Regions from separate parts of the Erythrobacter sp. SDW2 genome, predicted to be linked through region 3. Evidence: predicted binding sites of a transcription regulator. Region 3 holds the regulator's gene; each other region holds the start of a gene.
What was found. Region 3 encodes LexA, which represses DNA repair genes until DNA is damaged. Its sites were predicted from a motif close to GTTCCNCNCTTGTTCT; they were not measured.

Region 1 (3,277 bases), 290 kb from region 3:
CTGCAGGCTGAGCGGGAAATTGAGCACAAGCGAACAGATGATTGTTCGCTCAAAAATGAGCTGGTTCCCGACAAAGGAATCGACATTCAGTCCTTCGCTGAAACAGCAATCTCGAAACTTGAGCGATGCTGCGCGTACACCACCAGCATAAGTGTAAAAATAGGCATCGCCGCCTGCATCTGCTGCCAGCTTGGCATAGTCTGGTGCGGTGCCAGAAATATGTGGCATTCCGCCGTTCGAGATCCGCTCCAGAGCAATGATGAATTCGGCCTTCGCGAAGGCCATGTCAAAGACGCCTGAAATACGACAATCGGTGATGCTCGCGCTGCCTGTAACGGCGCGGATCAATGTCAGCATCCGCAACTTTAGGCGCGCAAGCACCAGCATGGCTCCGAGGCTCAGGTCTTCGAGATAGAGTGCGCCGGACGGGGCATTAAGGTCGGAGAAAGTAACGTCCTGGCCTACCCTTGTTCCTTTGAAGTCAAGATAGCTGTGACTTCGGGCCGCGGGCTGGAAAGCGAATCTGTTCACCGTCAGTGTACGGCCTATTTTTGCCCCGACGGCAAGAAACGGTCCATTGAGCAGGATTCGTTCGACAAAGATCGAGCGGCGACAGTCGATTTGGCTGAGGCTCAGCCCCGATAGTCCGCCGGTTACTTGGGCAAACCGGCAATTGTCGATGTGAAGATCATCAACCGATGCCTTAAAGAGTGACAGTTGCCCTCTGAATCGGGTCTCAAAGACGGAGAGATTCCGACGCAAGTCGGCCCGCGATAGGTTCATGCTTGCGAAGGAGCAATTTTCGATTTCCACCCGCTCGTCGCAGCGTAAGGCGCGCATGTCTGCCGTCCCGCTGACCTCTAGCTTGCTCAGTCGCAACAGACCACAGAGGTGAGTTCTGTCGAGCCCGAATATACCATCGATTTCGCATCGCTCAATAATCAATGCGTCTTGGATCGTCGAACGGTCGAAGGAAAGCGCATCTGCGACGATGTCATTGCTACGCAACTGGCAATCGAACATCCTTACACCGTCAAGCTCGGAGCCGCTCAACTGGACAGGGCCCTCGAATACGCAGTTCTCGAACCGCAGTCGCGGTCCCTTCGCAGTACCGCTCGCGTCGCCGCGAATGCCCGCAACGCTCAGCCCATCAAGGATGCAAAGGTCCCTTAGCCAAAGAATACCTCCGGCGGCTGATGGAAGGCCGAACCGACCAGCAAGCAGATCGGCAAGGAAGTTACCGCTAACAGCCGGACGTGCGCCCGAGAAATCGTGCTCATTCTTGAAATCCGCCGGGCTGCCGCGCCACCAGGCCTCGAACACCAGGCGCTCGATCCGTGAGTGCCGCCACTCATTCGCTAACTTGTTCACCCATCCTCCGGGGACTGCTTCTGCAATTCGTCGGAGAAGGGAACCTACAAGCTGCAATCGCGACTGTCACCAGCTTGAGATATTGAGGAGATTGACCTGCTGAAGGAACAATGCGAACATTTGCGGAACATCGCTTGTCCCACCGGTCCCGCGCGCCATGTCCCAAAGCCCCGCTGGACTCTGATCGCAACACACCCCACTTGGAGCGCCTATGGCTCTCACTCAGATATCCGTCCGCGGTGCCCGCGAGCATAATCTCAAGGGGATCGACATCGATCTGCCGCGCGATGCGCTGATCGTCATCACCGGCCTCAGCGGCTCGGGCAAGTCTTCGCTCGCTTTCGACACGATCTATGCCGAGGGGCAGCGGCGCTATGTCGAAAGCCTTTCGGCCTATGCGCGCCAGTTTCTGGAGATGATGCAGAAGCCCGATGTCGAGCATATCGACGGGCTCTCCCCTGCGATCAGCATCGAGCAGAAGACCACCAGCCGCAACCCGCGCTCGACCGTGGCGACCGTCACCGAGATCTATGACTACATGCGCCTGCTGTGGGCCCGCGTCGGCGTGCCGTACAGCCCCGCCACCGGCCTGCCGATCGAGGCGCAGACCGTCAGCAACATGGTTGACCGGGTGATGGCGCTGCCCGAAGGGACGCGGCTCTATCTGCTCGCGCCGGTGGTGCGCGGGCGCAAGGGCGAATACCGCAAGGAGCTGGCCGAATGGCAGAAGGCCGGCTTCACCCGCGTGCGGATCGACGGCGAGATGTATGCGATCGAGGACGCGCCCGCGCTCGACAAGAAGTTCAAGCACGACATCGAGGTGGTGGTCGACCGGATCGCGGTGAAGCCGGGGATCGAGACGCGGCTGGCCGACAGCTTCGAACAGGCGCTCAAGCTGGCCGAGGGGCTGGCCTATGTCGACCTGGCGGATGCCAACGTCTCGGACGTCATCCCAGCGCAAGCTGGGATCGCTGGCGAAGACGCTCCATCGACAGAGGCCCCAGCTTCCGCTGGGGCGACGAAGGGCGGCATGAAAGGCGCCGGCATCCCCGCCAACCGCATCGTCTTCTCCGAGAAATTCGCCTGCCCGGTCAGCGGCTTCACCATCGAGGAAATCGAGCCGCGGCTGTTCAGCTTCAACGCGCCGCAGGGCGCCTGCGCCACCTGTGACGGGCTGGGCGAGAAGCAGCTGTTCGATCCGCAGCTGGTGGTGCCGAACGAAGCGCTCTCCCTCAAGCAGGGGGCGGTGGTGCCCTGGGCCAAGTCCAACCCGCCGTCGCCCTATTACATGCAGGTGCTGCAGAGCCTCGCCAAGGCTTACGAGTTCGACCTCACCACCCCGTGGAACGAGCTCGAGCGGGACCAGCGCGACATCATCCTCCATGGCACCGGCGGGCTGCCGGTGGCGCTGACCTTCAAGGACGGGCGCAAGGAATACACCGTCAACAAGGCGTTCGAGGGCGTGATCGGCAACCTCAACCGCCGCCTGCGGCAGACCGACAGCGCCTGGATGCGCGAGGAGCTGGCCAAGTTCCAGACCGCGCAGCCGTGCGAGACCTGCGGCGGCAAGCGCCTCAACGAGAAGGCGCTTTCGGTCAAGGTCGCGCAGACCGACATCGCCACCCCGGTCAAGATGAGCGTCGCCGATGCCAAGGCCTGGTTCCTCGCGCTCGAGGCGCAGCTGACCGAGACCCAGCAGCAGATCGCCCGCGCCATCCTGAAAGAGATCAACGAACGGCTCGGCTTCCTCGACAATGTCGGGCTCGATTACCTCAATCTCGACCGCACAAGCGGTACCCTCTCGGGCGGGGAGAGCCAGCGGATCCGCCTCGCGAGCCAGATCGGCTCGGGCCTCAGCGGCGTGCTCTACGTGCTCGACGAGCCCAGCATCGGCCTCCACCAGAAG
Region 2 (3,277 bases), 730 kb from region 3:
ATTTTACAATCGCGCTGTTCCGTTGCTCCTGATGGTTAAGGTGTAGATTAAGTAAAAATCGACGCTTGCATTGCACCGGATTGGTGTCACTCTGCTCGCCTCACTTCATCCGAGGGGGATAAAGTCCAATGAAAATCAAAGTCGCCGGCCGCCTAGTGGCCATCTCCGCTGCCGTGTTTGGGGCAGCGCTCATATCGACTCCCGCCGCTGCGCAGAAAATCGAGAACAGCTATATCTGCGTGTTCAAGAAGGACGCTGTCGCCAAGAGCGCTGTCAGCCGCAAGGCCAGCGAACTGGCCCGGGGCAACGGCGGTCAGGTCAAGCTGACCTACAATGATACCATTCGCGGATTCTCGGCCACCATTTCAGCCCAAGGCGCCGCGCGCATTGCTGCCAACAATCCCAACATCGCATTCTGCGAGCAAGACCAGGTGGTGACCACGGTCCAGAAGGGCAAACCCGGCGGTGGCGGCGGAACGGCTCCGGCGCAAGTGACCCCATGGGGCATTACCCGTGTTGGCGGTGGCACCACCACGGCTGCGGGCCGGGCCATCGTGATCGACTCGGGTGTCCAGGCCGATCATCCCGATCTCAATGTCAACGCGGCCCTCGGGGCGAATTTCAGCAGCGATTCCAGCAGCGACGATTTCAGTGGCCACGGCACGCATGTCGCCGGGACGATCGCTGCGATAAACAACTCCATCGGTGTCGTCGGTGTCGCTCCGGGGACGGAAATCGTTGCGGTGAAGGTGCTCAACCGCCGCGGCTCGGGCACGATTTCGGGCGTGATCGCCGGGGTCGACTATGCTGCTTCGATCGCTCAGAACGGCGACGTCGCCAACATGTCGCTCGGTGGCGGATTCAGCCAGGCGCTCAACGATGCGGTGGTTGCAGCGGCCTCGACCGGGCTCAAGTTCACCCTGGCCGCCGGTAACGAAAGCACCAGCGCCACGACCAAGTCGCCGGCCTCGGCCAATGGTCCGAACATCTACACCATCTCGTCCTTCGCCAATGGCGACGTCTGGTCGAGCTTCTCGAACTTCGGTAATCCGCCGGTCGACTTCGCGGAGCCCGGGTCCTCGATCTACTCGACCTACAAGGGCGGCGGCTATGCCACGCTTTCAGGCACTTCGATGGCCGCGCCGCATGCAGCCGGCTTGCTGCTGCTCGGCTCGATCCGCAGCGGCGGGACCGTATCGGGCGATCCCGACGGCAATGCGGATACCATCGGCATTCGTTGATCGCCTGAGCGGCTAGAGCCGCTAGGCAAGGCCGCGTTTCCTTCGGGAAGCGCGGCCTTTCGCTTTCGGCAGTCCGTGTTGCCCGATTGTTCCCGTTGTCGGCCCGCAAGGCTCCCAATAAGGCAGCGAGATGGTCCGCTCGCTGCTCGCTTCCGATCCAGCCCTCAGCCGTGGGCGCGAATTTGCCCACAATGCCAGCGAGACGCGCGGACCGCGCAGCGCATTCCAGCGTGACCGCGACCGGATCATCCACTCGATCGCCTTCCGCCGCCTCAAGTCCAAGACACAGGTCTTTGTCGCCCCTTACGGCGACCACTATCGTACCCGCCTCACCCACAGCCTCGAAGTGGCGCAGATCGGCCGGGTGCTGGCGCGGACGCTGGGCCTCGACGAAGACCTGACCGAGGCGCTGTGCCTCGCGCACGACATCGGCCACCCGCCGTTCGGCCACGCGGGCGAGAAGGCGCTCGACGAGGCGAGCGCCCGGCAGGGTGGGTTTGACCACAATGCGCAGACCCTGCGCACGCTGATGCGGCTCGAAAGCCCCTATCCCGCGCATGACGGCCTCAACCTCAGCTGGGAGGTGCTGGAGGGGCTGGCCAAGCACAATGGCCCCGTGACCCATGCCCATCCGGCGCTGGCCGAGCTCGATTCCGCCTATGCGCTCGACTTGCCGCAATGGTCCTCGCTCGAAGCGCAAGTGGCGGCGGTGGCGGACGACATCGCCTACGACAATCACGACATCGATGACGGCCTGCGCGCCGGTTTCCTGCACCTCGATGATTTGCTGGCGGTCGACTGGGTCGCCGATGGCTGGCGTGCGGTCGAGCAGCAGTATCCCCGGGTCGAGCGGAGTCGCTTGCTGCGCGAACTCGTCCGCAATCAGATCGGGCTGATGGTCAATGACGTGATCGAACATACCCGCGCCATGACCCGCGATCTTGCCTCGGCGGACGAGGTTCGGGCGGCTGGCCGGATGCTGGCGGGCTTCTCGCCAGCGATGCACGAGCAGGAGCGACAGCTGAAGGCCTTCATGTACGACCGGCTGTACTATCACCCCGAACAGGTCGCCGCTGCCGACAAAGCGCGGGAAGTGGTGGCCCGGCTCTATGCCGCCTACGAGCAGGAACCTGCGCTGATGGGCGAGGGGTGGGCGAAAGCGACACCTGCGGCAGAGCCGGATCGGACGCGCCATATCGTCGACTATATCGCCGGAATGACAGACCGCTTCGCGTTGAAGCAATGCCAGGAGATCTACGGCTTGGTGCCGGGCGACCTCAGCAATGTCTGAACCAGTTGGCCAGCCACGCTGGATTGCGCTGGCGACCAATCTGTTTGCGGTCTGGACCGTGCTGGGCGTGGCCTGGGCGTGGTTGGTTCCGGGGCATTTTGCATGGATCACCGGGTCGCAAATTGCCGGGCAGCCGCTGATATCGGTCATGCTGGGCGTGATCATGCTGGGTATGGGACTGACGCTGACGCTGGAGGATTTCCGCAAGGTGCTGGCGATGCCCCGCTGCGTTGCGGCAGGGGTGGCGCTGCAATTCACCGTTATGCCGCTCGCGGGCGTATTGGCGGCATGGGCGTTCGGACTGGAGCAAGGGCTGGCGGTGGGGATCATCCTCGTCGCCTGCTGCCCTGGCGGCACCGCGTCCAATGTCGTGGCTTATCTTGCCCGCGCCAATGTCGCGCTGTCGGTGGCGATGACGCTGTGTTCGACGCTGGTTGCCATCGTCGCGACGCCCTTACTGACCGGATGGCTGGGCGGGGTCTATGTCGAGATCGACCAGTGGAGCCTGTTCCGCAACATGGTCGCCATCGTGCTGATCCCGGTGGTGGCGGGCGTGCTGCTCAACACGCTGTTCCCGCACGCCACGCGGCAGGTGGCGCTCTGGTCGCCGCTGGTCTCGATCCTGGCGATCGTGTTGATCGTCGGCGCGATTGTCGGCAATTCGAAAACTCTGATTATCGAGCATGCCGGCGTGCTGTTGCTGGCGGTGTTTGTGCTTCATGCCACGGGCTTCGCGCTGGGGTGG
Region 3 (3,277 bases):
CGTGGAAATGGAAGCGATGACAGCGGCTTCGGTCGCGCTCCTCACAATCTACGACATGGCCAAGGCGCTCGACAAGGGCATGGTCATAGAAGGGGTCCGTCTGATCGAGAAGCGCGGCGGAAAGTCGGGCCACTGGCTGGCGGAATGAGCGCATCAATGCTCACCGTCGAGGAAGCGCAGGCGCGGATGCTGGCGCTGATCGCGCCGCTGCCGGTGGAGGGCGTGCCGGTCGAGCAGGCGGTCGGTCGCTATCTGGCTGAGACACTGCTGGCGGCGCGAACGCAGCCCCCGGCGGATCTCTCGGCCATGGACGGCTATGCGGTGGCCGGTCCGGGACCATGGCACAAGATTGGCGAGAGCCGCTGCGGCGAGCCATTCACCGGTGCCCTTACAGCATGCCAATGTGTCCGCATCTCGACCGGAGCGATCCTGCCGGAAGGTGCGGACCGCATCCTGATCCAGGAGGATGTCGTGGTCGAGGGAGACCGCGTGACCGCCGCCGAAGAGCCGGTCCTCGGGCAGCATATCCGCCGCAAGGGGTTCGAGTTCGCGGCGGGTGACACACTGCTCCCGAGCGGAACCCTGATGGGCCCGGCACAGCTGGCGCTGGTGCGTTCGGCAGGTCATTCGGCCGTTCCGGTCAGGCGAGTGCCCACCGTGGCCATCTTCGACAGCGGCGACGAACTGGCGAGCGATCCCGCGGCCTGTGCAGTGCATCAGATTCCGGCCAGCAACGGTGCGATGCTCGGCGCTATGGCCGCGGCGCTGCCGTGCAAGCTTACACTGGGCGCGCCCTTGCCAGACCGGCTCGATGCCATTGTCGCCGCGCTCGAGGCGCAGAGCGATGCCGACCTGCTTGTATTGACCGGCGGGGCTTCGGTGGGCGATCACGATCTCGCCCGGCCAGCGTTGTTGGCCGTGGGGGCGGAACTCGACTTCTGGAAAGTCGCCATGCGTCCGGGAAAGCCGCTGATGGTCGCCCGTCGTGGCAGGCAGCTGGTGCTGGGCCTGCCGGGCAATCCGGTTTCGGCCTATGTCACAGCGGTGCTGTTCATGCTCCCCGCGCTGCGCCACCTTCTCGGCGCGGCGGACTGCCTGCCCCAGCCGATCATGCTCCCGCTGGCAGTGGAATGCCCTGAAGGCGGCGCACGGCGCGAGTTCCTGCGCGGGTTCCTGGGACCGGACGGCGTCATCCCTGCACACCAACGCGACAGCAGCGCGCTGCTGACGCTGGCCCGATCGAACCTACTGATCGACCGGCCCACTCAAACCGACGTGACCAAAGCGGGAACGTCTGTTCCGTGCTACCTGTTGGAAACTGGCGGAATTGCTTGACTTGCCGAATCGGGTTGCCTACTTGTTCCGCATTCGTTCGCATCAGCGATCGAAATGGGAACAGGCCATAGGGAGCCGCCGGACATGCTGACCGCCAAGCAGCACGAACTGATCCGCTTCATCCAGCAGAAGCTGGAGGACACCGGAATTTCGCCTTCGTTCGAGGAAATGAAGGAAGCACTCGACCTCAAGAGCAAGTCTGGCGTCCACCGCCTGATTTCCGCCCTGGAGGAACGCGGCTTCATCCGCCGCCTGCCCAACCGCGCCCGCGCGCTCGAAGTGCTCAAGCAGCCCGAGGATGCGGTCGGCGGCGGCAAGCCTGTCAACGACATTGTCGGCGCCCGCATGGCTGCACCCAAGGCAGCGCTCCAGCCGGCCAACGACATTATCGAGGTCCCGCTCCATGGCCGTATCGCCGCTGGCGTGCCGATCGAGGCGCTCGAAGGGCAGACGTCGATGCCGGTGCCTGCTGCGCTGCTCGGCCCTGGTGATCACTACGCGCTCGAGGTATCCGGCGACTCGATGATCGAGGCGGGAATCTTCGACGGCGACTATGCCCTCGTGCGCAGCACCAGCACGGCCCGCGACGGCGAGATCGTGGTCGCGCTGGTCAACAACGAGGAAGCGACGCTCAAGTACCTGCGCCGCGAGAACGGCAAGATCGTGCTCGATCCGGCCAATGGTTCCTACGCGCCACAGGTGTACGAGCCGCATCAGGTCGAGGTTCAAGGCAAGCTCGCCGGGTTGCTGCGCCGGTATCACTAGGTTACCCCGCGGGGAGCGGTCCTGTCCCCGCAGCGAGGCACGCCCGCCTCACCGCCGCTCCCCCATTTTTTCCGGCACTTCTCCCTTTTCGCGTGGCCTGTAGGGTCCCGGCTCGACCGGTTTCCACCAGCCATGCTGCCCCTCGCTCATGGCCACGCTGTCGAAGCGCTCCTGCTCAAGGAACAGCGCCAGCCCGCCGGACAGTCCGAGAAATTTGCGGTCCACCTTGAGCCACAAGGGCTGACATGAGCGCGGCAACCAGCGGTCGGCAATGACGATATCCGCCCGCTCGCAGGCCGCCGCCAGGGCCCGTTCCTCGATCCGCTCGCGGCTGCGTGCCATCATGATGTGCCACGGCCGCCCGCCCCGCCTGAGCGTGAGCACGCAGAAGTCGCGACTGCATCGTGCGCCCGGCCAGTCGGTGATCGCGACCGGCTCGCCTTCCATCCCGGCCAGTTCCATCAGGTTCTCGCGCGCATAGTCCGACCTACCCTCGCGCAGCATGATCAGCCGACCGTCCTCGACAATCCCGACATGCCGCCCGTCGCCCGAGACCAGCACGTCCGGCGTCGGCGTGAGGGCCAACATCGCCGCCGCCACACCTGCGGGGACCAGTCCCACCAGCCGCTTGCGCCCCTGCCACAACGCCAGCCACAGCCCGCCAAAGACGAACAGTGCCAAGGTCCCCAGCTCCATTTGCGGCATCAGCTTGACCGCGCCCGGCTGGTCCGACGTCAGATGCGCGATACCAAGCAACAGATCGAGCGATTGCCCCGCGAGCCACCAGAACGGCGCGCCCGCCCCGACAAGGTCGAATGCCAGTGCAATGGCGATCAGCGGCATGGAAATGAATGTAACCAGCGGGATCGCCACGACATTGGCCAGCGCACCGTAGATACCCGCCCGGTGGAAGTGGAACAAAACGATCGGCATCAACGCGATCTCGATCACCAGCCCGGTTACCAGCAACATCGCTACACGCCTGCCGCCGTGCGCTAGCCAGCTCTCTTCACGCGGCGCGAGAAAAGCCTTGACCGGAGCGGAATTGTGCAAGGCGACAATTGCCAGCACCGCGCTGAACGACATCTGGAAACTCGGCCCCACCAGCGATTCCGGCCATAACAGCAGGACGAAGCCCGCCGCCACAGCTACCATCCGCAGCGACAGCGCCTCCCTG

Region 1: uvrA (excinuclease ABC subunit UvrA) is a predicted target of LexA. The motif match lies at 1,485-1,500, and genes of this name have one in related genera.
Region 2: LY632_RS11850 (deoxyguanosinetriphosphate triphosphohydrolase) is a predicted target of LexA. The motif match lies at 1,319-1,334, and genes of this name have one in related genera.

What each region holds. Positions count from the first base shown of each region.
Region 1 covers NZ_CP090370.1:1,403,669-1,406,945, forward strand. Annotated here, with positions in the region: gene LY632_RS06905 (hypothetical protein) at 1-1,371, opposite strand, end outside; gene uvrA (excinuclease ABC subunit UvrA) at 1,583-3,277, shown strand, end outside.
Region 2 covers NZ_CP090370.1:2,425,904-2,429,180, reverse strand. Annotated here, with positions in the region: gene LY632_RS11855 (S8 family serine peptidase) at 129-1,241, shown strand; gene LY632_RS11850 (deoxyguanosinetriphosphate triphosphohydrolase) at 1,372-2,532, shown strand; gene LY632_RS11845 (bile acid:sodium symporter family protein) at 2,525-3,277, shown strand, end outside.
Region 3 covers NZ_CP090370.1:1,691,332-1,694,608, reverse strand. Annotated here, with positions in the region: gene moaC (cyclic pyranopterin monophosphate synthase MoaC) at 1-148, shown strand, start outside; gene LY632_RS08265 (molybdopterin molybdotransferase MoeA) at 145-1,335, shown strand; gene lexA (transcriptional repressor LexA) at 1,420-2,100, shown strand; gene LY632_RS08255 (ComEC/Rec2 family competence protein) at 2,149-3,277, opposite strand, start outside.